2 regions of the Lysinibacillus sp. EB271-A1-10B genome follow, and region 2 is predicted to be linked to the other one. Evidence: predicted binding sites of a transcription regulator. Region 2 holds the regulator's gene; the other holds the start of a gene.

Region 1 (6,550 bases), on a different contig from region 2:
CTGTACAAGTAGCTGTCAGTAAGCCATCTCCAAATGTTACAACTGTGCCAACTTTTACACGCTTAGCTGGTTTAACAAGCGTTTCCCATTCATCCGTACCCGCCATTTGCTTTAATAGCAGTACCTCTATATGAGCACCTGTCTCCTCTTTAACACCCATTAAACGTGCTGGTAATACTCTTGTATCATTTAACACAAGACAGTCTCCAGTTTGTAACTCATCTAAAATATGAGCAAAATGGTGATGATCTACATTTGCTGAGCCTGGCGTCACTACCATTAATCGACTAGCTGTACGATCCAAAAGTGGGGTTTGTGCAATAAGCTCTTCAGGCAATTCAAAATCAAAATCTTCTACACGCATGAAAATACTTCCTTCTTCTAGGTTTGTTGGGGATATTCATATCCAAAATGTTCGTAGGCCAAATGTGTTGCCACACGTCCACGCGGCGTCCGTTGTATAAAGCCGATTTGCATCAAATATGGCTCGTACACATCCTCAATTGTAACGCGTTCTTCACCTATAGATGCTGCCAACGTATCCAAGCCTACTGGGCCACCTCGGAAGCGCTCAATCATATTGGTCACAAGTTTATGGTCAATATGGTCAAGCCCTCTAGGATCGACTTGTAATAGCTCAAGCGCTTGCTTAGCAAGTCCCTCCGTTATCATACCATCTCCAAGCACCTGTGCATAATCTCGTACTCGTTTTAGCAGACGGTTAGCAATACGAGGTGTACCACGTGAGCGAGTTGCCATTTCAAGTGCTGCTATTTGTTCAATATCAACATCAAATAAAAGTGCACTACGTACAACAATTTCTGCAAGTGAAGTATTATCATAATACTCCAATCTTAATAATACGCCAAAGCGATCCCTTAAAGGTGCTGATAATGCACCTGCTCTTGTTGTTGCACCCACGAGTGTAAATGGCGGTAAATCAAGTCGTACAGAACGCGCTTCAGGGCCCTTACCAACGACAATATCTAAACAAAAATCCTCCATGGCAGGATAAAGCACCTCTTCAATTGCACGAGGCAGGCGATGTATTTCATCAATAAATAGCACATCTCCTGGCTCCAGTGAGCTTAAAATAGCTGCTAAATCGCCAGGACGTTCGATAGCAGGGCCACTAGTCATGCGCACATTGACATTCATTTCATTAGCAATGACAGCAGCTAATGTAGTTTTCCCAAGTCCGGGTGGTCCATATAACAGCACATGATCTAAACTTTCCTGACGAAGCTTTGCCGCTTCAATGAAAATTTGTAAATTCTCCTTTACCTTATGTTGACCAATATATTGTGCTAATCTCTGTGGGCGTAAAGATAATTCAAAATGTTCATCATAGCTACCTGCCTCACTAGCCATCATACGTTCAGACATGTACTTTCCCCCCTTTCACTATTTTAACTTTAATAGCAATTGTAAAGCTTGTTTCATAAATGCATCTGTTGTTTCAAGCTTGTCGTTATCTTCGAGCTGTGGACGTATTTTTTCTAGTTCTTTTTCAGAATAACCTAGTGCCATTAAGGCAAGAATAGCTTCTTCAAGCTCATGTTTATATGGATTCACACCAAATAACGGTAGCTCATCTTCTGTACTTGGTAGTTCAATAGTATCTAACAATCCGCCAAGTTTACCTTTTAAATCTAGAATCATTTGACGTGCCGTTTTCTTACCGACACCAGGAAACTTTACTAAAAACGATTCATCCTCTCGTTCAATGGCACTGATAACCTGTTGTGGATTCCCAGTAGCTAAAATAGCAAGCGCACCCTTTGGTCCAATCCCTGACACTAAAATAAGTTTACGAAACAGCTCTCGTTGGTCTAAATTTGGAAAGCCATATAACACTTGTGCATCCTCGCGTACATGCAAATGTACATAAATTTGTTGTTCAAGTGCTGATGTCCTGAACGCAAATGGATTAGGTGTATTCAGCTGCCAGCCTATCCCTTGTTGTTCTAGGACGATATACTCAGGAGTTATACGCTTTATTTGCCCGTTTAAATAATCATACATTCTATAATCCCTCACAATCATCGTCTTCGATTATAGCATATTGCGAACGAATGCTCGACTATAACAAATGCGCTAAAGCGCTCGTTTACATCCGACAAGCGCTGGAGAGTCCGAAGCAAAAGTAAGTGATTCACCACTTTTTCCCGAGGGATCGAAACGACCTCGAGAATGTAGCGCTTTAGCCTAGACGAAAACTATGCTCTAGGTTATACACAGTTAAGAATCTATAATTTCCTTACCATTAAGAAATAGCACAAGTATTCGTTCACAGACAAAAATGACCGCCGAAAGACGGTCATTTCTTTATCATTTTATCAATATCGTACCACAGTTTTGGCCAATATGTGAGAGCTCGTTTTGTAAATGGCACTAAATAATCTAAAAATACCAGCTGCTGAGCTAATGGTAAATCTATTGCAAAAAGCCATTCACGTAATAGCTCATTTGGATATTTTAAACGATGTAGCTTTTTTTTATCTAATCGTTTCATCTCTGGTAGCTCTGCAAATATTTTACCAAGGTCATAATTTACAGCTGGCAGTACACGATGCAACCATAAAATATATTCATCATCCGCTTCTCCAAGGTGAGCCAGATCAAAATCGATTAAACGTAATTCACCATCTGAGCACCATAAAAAATTATGATGTACGACATCTCCATGTAAAAGCGTTATTTCTTTTTCAGGTACATCTTCCTGCGCGATTAACTGTAATGATTTCTCACTATAATGTAAAATTTGATCGATTTCTTCTTTTGTTAAAAATGGGCGAAACTCTTTCCGTCTGCTTTTAAAACGCATAAAACGCATTTGCCATTTTAAAAGCTGTGAATAGGTGTGCAAGCCTGGCACACGTTGCCAAGCAATTTTTTTATGTGTATCATGTAACATATTTAATAACTTCAGTGATTCCTTCCGATCTTTTTTACGAGCAAAATTAGCACCATGACTTCCCTCTTGCCAATCTTGCACGATTAAATACTCGTCATCACTTTTCATTAAAGGCAAAATCAACGAGGGTTCTAGATATCCAAGCTGTCGATGAATAGCCCTCACCTTTTCTGCTATTTCTATCTGCTTTGCTCGTTTCACAAAATAATTATTGGATTGATATTTATACTTCCAAATATTCGGCTTTACTTCTTCAATGATATACGCTTTTTCACCATCGATAAGGCGTCATCCCGCCTGGGAAAAAGTGCGGTGACATCCATGGTCCTACTGACGAATACGGCATTGGGCAATGTGATGGACATGGTGGTGGACATGGTGGCGGGCATGGTGGCTGACAGAAACATGGGTCCATGTGCCAATTTGGCATCATAGCTGGCTGAGCATGACAACCACAAGGCTGTTCCATTTCCGGCATAGCTTCAAATTCTGGTTTCATAGGGAAGAATGGAGATGTACTAGATTCTAAGAAATCCCCTACCCCAGCAACTTTTTCGCATCCCATTTCACATGATGGTTGCTCTGGCATTGTATACGCCTCAACTTGCGGCTCCATTGGCATTGGCATATGCATCGGCATTGGCCAATACATATGATGATGCACTGGCTGATGGCAGCTTGCACAATGTGGTACTGCTGGCATTTGTGGCATGATAAAAATCGGTTGCGGCATTGGCATTGGTGCTGGCGTCGGTTGGGCTACAGGTTGTGGTGGTGGTTGAATTTGAATTGGTGATACAGTTTGCTCTACACTTGGCATGACAACTTGTTGATTCCAGCTAAGCTCAACTGGCGCTGGCTGAGGCATCGGCATCGGCATTGGATACGGAATTGGAATCATCTGTGGTTCTGGCATTGGTGGTGGTGGTGCAATAATTGGTGGTGGCATTGGTCGCTGTACTTCTTTTTCCTTAAAGTGCTTTGTAGGTGACTCCTTATGCATATGTTCCTTGTGTCCCTCTTTATGTGATTCCCTATGTCCGTCTCTATGTCCCCCCTCTCTATGTCCATCTCTATGCATTCCACGATCTGTTTCTCGATGATGTTCTCTATGTGGTTCTTTGTTTATTTTTTCAGGTAGGATAATTTCCATGCCCGGTACAATATAGTCTGGGTTAGCGAGATGGGCATTAAGCCGCTTTAAATCTTCAAATGAAACTCCGTACTCTTTCGCAATCTTCCACAACGTGTCTCCCTTTTGGACAATATGAATACGCAATTTTTTCCTCCCTTCCTCTCTTCGTATCATATGTTCAATGTTCCAATTGGATACAAAAAATTCACCCATGTTAGAAAGGCTTCATGGTACACTAGGTTTTAAGGAAAACTGCTTCCTTTATTACAAGCAGAGGTGATCTCTTATGAAAAAAATGTTAGGCGAAGAACGCCGACTGCAACTTCTAGCACAACTAAAAAACAGCACAGCACCTATAACAGGGACAGACCTAGCTAAATTCGCTAATGTTTCTAGACAAGTCATTGTTAATGATATGACATTATTAAAGGCTAGGAATGAGCCTATTATTGCTACTAGCCAAGGATATCTTTATATGCATCAGGAACAAATACAGCAGACCGTTGAACGGACAATTCCTTGCTTTCATACAGCAGAAAATGCAGAAGATGAACTGATAACAATAGTTGATTGCGGTGGGACAGTAAAAAATGTTATTGTTGAACATCCTATTTATGGAGAAATTACTGCATCCATTATGGTCTCTAACCGTCATGAGGTAAAAAAATTTATTCAACGTGTCAACGAAACACAAGCAAGTTATTTATCCGAACTAACAGGTGGTACACATCTTCATGTTATTTCCGCGCCTTCTGTTGAAATTTTAGATTTAATTGAGCTTACTTTACGAAAAAAAGGCTATTTAGTTGTCGATCAATAAGTCAACAAATTTTCCTTCCATAATGTATAAAATCAAATAATTGATTCAAAGCTGCTAGCCTTCACGGAGACTAGCAGCTTTCTATTTAAATGAATTTATATGGTTTACTATCAGGTGTATTGATTAACCATTTATACATTCTAATTAATTCGAAAGGCTGATTTCCGCTACGGGCTACTCGCTTTCCCGCGGGAGTCGAGTAGCCCGTAGCGGAAATCAGTTAAAATGGGGATATATTAGCAAAATAGCAACAAAAAAATCCTTATATATCACTCAAATATAATCCTCTTTTTTCTCTATCGACAACCTGATAATATTATTATTTAATTTTTTGAAGCTTATTTCATTATTTATGTAATCATATGGAAAATGCTATTGCAATTTCAAAAAAAGAGCTATCCACATTAATTGGATAGCGCATTTTGTTGAAAACTATGATGGCAATGCATTTCAAAAATGAATGCTATAGCTACTTAATCAAACGGAATAAACTTATAACAGTGACGCGACTGTAAGACTGCTGTTACTGTATTCTCGACTACTCTTTCGCACAAAAAACTTCTGTGAAGTTTTTTGTATGTTTTAAGTGACATGCTAGAATATACATGCTATGAGAAATGGTTGATTGGAGTGGAGACTGAGCGACTCCTTGGGGATTAGCGTCACAGATGAGACCCTGCAGCGAGCCTTGCGAGTGAAGCGGCTCATCGGACGCCCCCAGGAAAGCGCTCAGTTGGAACGGAAATCACCCCCTCGTTTTGCAGAAGAGCCATACTTTATCTAGCTTTCATCCACATTAATTGGATAGCTTCAAAGTTAAAGAAATCTTTTTCGTTGTGAAGGTGTTGGCAATAAACAACTTTCTTTCCGTCCAAAGAGACGATATCTATTTTTAGCAAATATTCGGTACATTATATTTCGTATAAATGGAGGAATAAGAATGAAAACATAGCAGACAGGCCAAAAACTATTTAATCTCCTACAAATTTTAAGTGCTGCAGTAGATTCAAAATAGACCTTCCCATGCTCAATTAATATGACACTATCGATATTTTCTGGTATTTCGTATTGAGCAAGTAACGCCTGCCCTGCATCACTCTGGATGGATGCAAATTGAAAATATGCTGCATGATCATATTCGATAATAAATTGCACACTGCTATCACAAAAATTACACACTCCGTCAAATAAAATAACGCCGCCCATACAATTTCCTCCTAGCGAAGACGACATTGATTACTCGTCTGATGTTCGATAAGTAAAGTATGTCCCAAGTGACTTCACTTTGCAACCAAGTGCAGCTAGTTCTTCCATAGCCCCACGCATCATTGGCTCCTTTTCATCTGCTAAAACATCAATCATAAAGAAATAATCGCCTAAGCCCGTTTTTAATGGGCGTGATTCGATTTTACTTAAATTTAGCTGTCGCCATGCGAAAACTGATAATACTTGATGTAACGCTCCTGAACGATCTATTGGTAATGTAATCATGAAAGTTGTCTTCGCCTGTCCATCTGATAATTCTTGCGGTAATCGTTTATTTTGCTTAGATAATACGAAGAATCGTGTATGGTTAAAATGGAAGTCATGAATATTAGTTTGAACGATTTCTAAGCCATATTTTTCTGCTGCCGCTGCATTTCCTACTGCGGCAATGCACTCATTAGGATTTTCGGAT
Region 2 (6,550 bases):
TGTTACATCATTTCCTTCAGCATCTACCACTTTTACGTTTTCAATTGTATCACGCATTGTTGCTCTAAATGTATCTAGATATTCCTTACGAAGCGCTGTTCGTTCTTTAGCTTCTGCCTCTGTTAAAGTACCATTTTTAGACTTAGCAGAAAGTTCATTGATTCGGTTAATTTTTTCTTTTGATAACATAATTACACACCTTTCAATACATATCTTAATGAATATGGTATGCAAAGTATAGCATGTTTCCCCTTAAAATGCAGTTATACCAACCTTTCTAGTATCCTTATATTTTAGAAATAAATACCATAAATTGCATGACTTTAAGGAACTACAAGTGTATAACTAATTTATATGGTTCCAAATATCATTTAATTTATGCTTGGGGGAGAATGAAATGTTTATCAAAACTAACAGACTATTAATAAGAGAATTCGAAGTTCAAGATTGGCAAGCTGTCTATGAATATACTTCAAATCCAACTGTGATGAAGTATATTCCAGAGGGCGTTTTTAATGAGGAACAAGCAAAAAAGTTTGTTTCAGAAAATAGCGGTGAAAAAGCAAAACACTTCCCTATTATTTTACTAAGTGAAAGTATAGTTATTGGTCATATTGTTTTCCATCAATACTTTGGTGATCATACGTACGAAATTGGCTGGGTATTGAATCCGAGCTATTACAACAATGGATACGCATCTGAAGCTGCAAGAGCTGTACTGGACTACGGATTTAAAGAAATGAAACTGCATAGAATTATTGCTACTTGCCAGCCGGAAAATATCCCATCCTATAAAGTGATGGAGAAAATCGGGATGAGACGCGAGGGTTATTTTAAAAAATGTATACCACACAAAGATGAGTGGTGGGATGAATACTACTATGCTGTCTTAGATGAAGAGTGGGTATAAGATATACTTTCACTATAGTGCTGTTCTAAATCTTCGTTTTAAAATAGATGGGAGAATTATATGAAAAAGACCGCTATATTATTGTACCCCCAATTTAGTGAATATGAATTGAGTGTAGCATTATCTATTTTAATGCAAGGAGATAAACCCATTGTTACTGTTGGGTTAAACAATGAAAAAATCAAAGGGGAATCTGGTTTATCTTGTATAGCCGATACACAAATAAGTGAAGTTAATCTTGACGAAATCGATAGCTTATTGCTACCAGGCTGTATGGATATAGCTTTACTAATAAATGAGCAAGAATTAATTGATTTTATTGGTAATGCGCATGCCAAAGGAGCAACCATCGCAAGTATTTCTAGCTCTCCAACTCTTTTAGCGAAAGCCGGAGTATTAAAAAACAGAAAGTATACTGTTGGATTGCCGCTAGAAGGTATTAAAAAATTAGAATTCTTCGATCTTAATCATTTTTCTGAAGACCTAGTTGTACAAGATGGTAACATCATAACTGCAAGAGGTAGAGGTTTTATACAATTTGGTATTACTGTGGGCAAAGCCCTACATCTCTCTTTTGATGAAAATTGGTACAGAGAATAAAGAAAAAGCTCTAAATGATATGAAAGATTACTACAATAAAAGATGGAAAGTTTCTAGAGAATATTGAGCAAGAGAGGTAGAAATGGCTACTTCTCTTATTTTATTTCCAAAATGTCCAATCTGTTGGACATTCTTTCGCTGTTCTATCCGTCACTTTGGCGTTTCTATCCACGTTTTTCGCTGTTCTATCCGTCACTTTGGCGTTTCTATCCACGTTTTTCGCTGTTCTATCCGTCACTTTGCCGTTTCTATCCACGTTTTTCACTGTTCTATCCATCACTTTGGCATTCTATCCACGTTTTTCGCTGTTCTATCCGTCACTTTGGCGTTTCTATCCACGTTTTTCGCTGTTCTATCCGTCACTTTGGCGTTTCTATCCACGTTTTTCGCTGTTCTATCCATCACTTTGCCGATTCTATCCACGTTTTTCACTGTTCTATCCGTCACTACTGGTTCCTTCACCTTCATCTAGAGCCTTTAAAAAGAAAAAAATCAGTAGGAAAACTCCCACTGATTAAAACGTTACTTTATTTCGTTTCTCTCTAAATGTTCCCGATATCTCCTATGGACAGTGGCTTTGCTTACGTCAAAGCTTAGCCCCCTAAGAGTCATAGCTATCTCCTCAAATGTGAAGCCTCGATTGCGGAGTTTGACGATTTCTTCTATAGGGACATCTTTACGTTCCTGACCGTTTGGGTTTCCTCGGTTAGATAAATTATTTTCAGGGCGGTAGCCATTTTCAACTGCACGACGCATACCACGACGTATTTTAGCATTGTGGATTCTACGCTGGTACTCCTCTACAATTGCTAAAATTTCTAGGAGCATCGTATCCATTTCATTTAATTGTACAGGTCCCGCGTCTCGCATAGAGAAAACATTAGTTTCAGTTTTCTGCAATAAATGCAAAACGGCCATTCGAGCATTTCCACGTCCTAAACGTGTTTCATCCTGCACAAATAATGCTGTTACTTCTTTTTCTTTTATGAAATCGAGCATTTCTAGTAAACCCTCTCGTTCCACATCATAGCCGCTATGCTTATCCTTAAAAACAAGTTTCACTTCGTAGCCCTGTTCCTTAGCATAGCGTACTAACTCCTCCTCCTGTCGCTCTAATGAGGAGCTTTGTGTCTCTTTTTCTGTACTCACACGGCAATAGACAACAGCCGATTGTTGTTTTGTTATCATTTTACATTTCTCGCAATTTCAATTGAATTTATAGGATTGGATTGGTCGTCACCCACTACTGGAATCACTAGAGAATTACCTGCAATAATTCGTACGTTCGATAATTCATTTTCTGCCTTAACAAGCTTAATCCATTCATCCGATTTCATTTTACCACGGTACTGTTCGGCTAACGACCATAAACTATCACCATGTTCGACTTCAATTTCTGCGTATGTAACATCTCCTGGATCTGTTATAAAAAGATATGCTGTAAATAGAAGACAAGCTCCTAATAAAGTTGTAATATGTGGATTTTTTTTAAACCAGTTCATGTGTATAACCCCTTTTCAAGAATGTCTGTTCGGAATATATGTTCTTATAATAATGCGAACAAACGTTTTTGTCAAACACTTTTCGAACCTATGTTTGCTTAAGTGTTCGCATTCTGCTATACTACTAATAAGTAGAATGACTAGAAAAAAGAGGTGAGCAATCATGAAAAAAGTTTCGAAAAGACAAGAGGCCATATTAGATTTCATTAAAGAAGAGGTACGCGCAAAGGGTTATCCACCATCTGTACGTGAAATTGGTGAAGCAGTTGGACTTGCTTCAAGCTCTACAGTTCATGGACATTTAGCTCGTTTGGAGCAAAAAGGCTTAATTCGACGCGATCCAACTAAACCACGTGCCATTGAAATTCTAGAGCCAGAGGACTCTATTCAAAAGCAACAAGTTATTCATGTACCACTTGTTGGGAAGGTTACTGCAGGTTCTCCGATAACTGCTGTTGAAAATATCGATGAATATTTCCCGCTACCGGATATTTATGGTACAAGTGAAGATCAGTTATTTATGCTAGAAATTATGGGTGAATCAATGATTGAAGCTGGCATTTTAGACGGAGATTTAGTTATTGTTAAACAAAAATCAACAGCTGATAATGGTGATATTGTCGTAGCAATGACTGAAGAGAATGAAGCAACTGTAAAGCGTTTCTTTAAGGAAAAGAGTCATTTCCGTTTACAGCCTGAAAACGCAACAATGGAGCCAATTATCGTAGACCAAGTTTCTATTTTGGGTCATGTTGTAGGTCTTTATCGTCGTGTTCATTAAAAGTATCTCAATAGCAACGTACAAAAAGAGGATTCTATGTTCACAAATGGGCATATACCTCTTTTTCTTATTTTTCGAGTGCCATTTTATACACTAAAAAAGAACCCACCTTATATGGATTCTTCCCTCTAGCAATGTCTTTAGTTAATTTCCATCCTAAGCCATGTAATGCTTATCAAGTTTTATGCCTCTACCTTGAATTTCAAACTCGCCTCTACAAATGCAGTGAATAATTTTTTTGATGCTTCATCTCCTACAATGGCTAGCTCTTCAGGATGCCATTGTACTGCTAGACAAAATGGTAAATCTTCGTGTACTACGGCTTCAACGATACCATCACTTGATTTGGCTGCCACTTTCAATTTTTCTGCTGCTACGTTTATTGCCTGATGATGAAATGAATTCACCGGAATTTTTTCTTCCTCAATAATTGTTGTTAATAATGTATCCGATGTTAGATCAACATGATGTGTAGCAACGCCCCGTGCCGCTTGTTGCGTATGCTTTATTAATTTTTTACTATGATATTCACTATCAATATCCTGATAGAGAGTGCCTCCAAACACAACATTTAGCATTTGAATCCCTCGACAAATGCCGAAAATCGGCATTTTCCGAATAGAGGCCGCTTCAATCAAGGAAAGTTCTACTGAATCCCTTTCCGGATGAATCTTCCCTAACTTTGGTGTAGGTTCTGCACCAAAAAGAAATGGATGTACATCATGTCCGCCCGATAGTAATAATCCGTCCGTCAACGATAAAATTTGTGCTACATCCTCTTCAACTCCAATCGGAATTATAAGAGGTACACCCCCAGCTTCAATTATACTTTTGCTATAAGCAGCATTTAATCTTGAGGACAAATTATCCTCCGCAAAGGCTGTTATTCCGATAATTGGTTTCATGTTATCCCCTCCATGATCTTTATCTAGCATTAACTACCTATAAAAGCTCGAAGACTATTAATCATCGAATGAATCCCCCACTGATTAATTACCAAAATCCAAGATACCAGTTCATCAACGCATCCCCATAGAAATAGATAATAATAGCAGCTAAAGCAATAGAAGGTCCGAATGGTATAGGCGTTTTTCTTCCCTGTCCGCGTACTTTTAATACTACTATTCCAACAATCATGCCAATTACAGCAGCTAAAAATAGCGTCAGAAGTGCATGTATTGTCCCGAGTACAAGACCAAGTAAAAAGAATAATTTAATATCACCCCCACCCATTCCACCTCTTGATAGGACAGCTATACAATATAATATGCCAAAACCTACCAAGGCTCCAACTATACTGTCCCACCACGGAGACAAAGGAGATATGACGCGTCCCAAAACTAGCAATGGTAAAAAGAATAATAGCACTTTATTGGGAATAAGCATATAAGCAAAATCCGACACGACAATAATGACTAATAATGAAATTAATAATAGTGCTACAAAAAATTCTGTACTGAAGCCCAATTTCCAATAAGCAAAGGCAAAAAACACACCTGTTATAAGTTCCATCAATGGATAAATCCAAGAAATTTTGTGACCACAGCTACGGCATTTTCCCCCAAGAAATACATAAGACAAAACAGGTATCAAATCAAACGCCGTCAGCTGTCTCTTACAAGAAGTGCAATGCGAGGGCGGACGCACAATGGACTCCTTCAAAGGCACACGTAAACCAACTACATTAAAAAATGAGCCTAAAACGAGCCCAAATACAAAAACAGTAATTGTATAAGCAATCTCCATTTTTATTTCCTCCTATACTAATAGACGCCCATACATCGGATGTATGCGCGCCATCAAATTTATTGTTGTCCTTCATAATAGAACGTCGTTACTTGTATGGTAGATTTTAAGGTTGTATCGGCGTCCTCCTGGAATTTCTCTTCTTCACCAGTCAACGTGAAATCGATAGCATCAATTTTCATCACACGATCAATTTTTTCAACCTCTTTTATAAACTCGACCATTGCTTCATTATCCAGTGCGACAACATCAATACTAAATGTTACTAGTTTTAATTCTTTTGGTAAGGAGTCTTTAGTGAAAGTAGCAGTTGGTATTTTATCTTTCGCTTCAGGTGTTTCATCATTTTTAGCAACAGCTTGTTCCTCAGCTTCATTTGCAGGTTGCTTTGGTTTAGCCTGTTCCTCAGAATTTATCGAGTTTGGATCTGTCATAGTAGAATCCATTACGAGCGAATCATAATTATTAAAGTCCATAGCTTCTACCCGTGTTCCCGTCACCGCTTCAATCTCTTCAATATTTCGAATTACCTCTTCAATAGCTCGTGTTTGAGGTACTTTTTTACGCAATGATAAATTACTTGCACTAGTTGATTTACCTTTCTCTTCAATTAAAGCAATCTGCTTCTGAATTGTTGATATTTCTTGTTGAAGGGAGTTAATTGAACTTTCCTTCGCATCTACTTCTTCTAATTTAGGTGTTACTATATAGTAATATAGCGCAAATAAAATGGCTGCAATGAAAGCTGTTAAGATAATAATCGTTGAATTTTTACTACTAGTCATGATTCTTTACCTCCAGCGAGAAATTTAAAATCAATTCCTAATATAATCGTTGCCGAATAACGAGGCACTTCCTTAAACTTGTTCTTCGCACTTTCTTCCTCTTGATTCCCTATAGATACATCAAAATTAGAAATAGTATCAACCTGAATATCATTGAAATAGCGGCTTGCTGTTAGCTTTTCTAAATAAGATGATATTGCTGACATTGTTTCAAAATCAGCCGTAA

Evidence for each region. The regulator LexA, encoded in region 2, represses DNA repair genes until DNA is damaged. The targets are predictions, from matches to a motif close to CGAACATATGTTCG.
Region 1: the regulator LexA is predicted to act here: its motif matches at 2,069-2,082, upstream of ruvA (Holliday junction branch migration protein RuvA).

The regions. Positions count from the first base shown of each region.
Region 1 is NZ_JBYTDL010000015.1:20,427-26,976, forward strand. Features, by position in the region: gene queA (tRNA preQ1(34) S-adenosylmethionine ribosyltransferase-isomerase QueA) at 1-364, opposite strand, end outside; gene ruvB (Holliday junction branch migration DNA helicase RuvB) at 382-1,386, opposite strand; gene ruvA (Holliday junction branch migration protein RuvA) at 1,405-2,025, opposite strand; gene AC3WSK_RS17685 (phosphotransferase) at 2,321-3,118, opposite strand; gene AC3WSK_RS17690 (LysM peptidoglycan-binding domain-containing protein) at 3,189-4,196, opposite strand; gene AC3WSK_RS17695 (transcription repressor NadR) at 4,339-4,872, shown strand; gene AC3WSK_RS17700 (thiol-disulfide oxidoreductase DCC family protein) at 5,689-6,078, opposite strand; gene pheA (prephenate dehydratase) at 6,109-6,550, opposite strand, start outside.
Region 2 is NZ_JBYTDL010000001.1:48,662-55,211, forward strand. Features, by position in the region: gene AC3WSK_RS00260 (DUF896 domain-containing protein) at 1-189, opposite strand, end outside; gene AC3WSK_RS00265 (GNAT family N-acetyltransferase) at 398-910, shown strand; gene AC3WSK_RS00270 (DJ-1/PfpI family protein) at 971-1,510, shown strand; gene AC3WSK_RS00275 (hypothetical protein) at 1,611-1,787, opposite strand; gene AC3WSK_RS00280 (hypothetical protein) at 1,787-1,957, opposite strand; gene AC3WSK_RS00285 (YneB family resolvase-like protein) at 2,033-2,698, opposite strand; gene yneA (cell division suppressor protein YneA) at 2,695-3,012, opposite strand; gene lexA (transcriptional repressor LexA) at 3,176-3,793, shown strand; gene AC3WSK_RS00300 (gamma-glutamyl-gamma-aminobutyrate hydrolase family protein) at 3,976-4,698, opposite strand; gene AC3WSK_RS00305 (prepilin peptidase) at 4,787-5,539, opposite strand; gene AC3WSK_RS00310 (potassium transporter) at 5,599-6,324, opposite strand; gene AC3WSK_RS00315 (PilN domain-containing protein) at 6,321-6,550, opposite strand, start outside.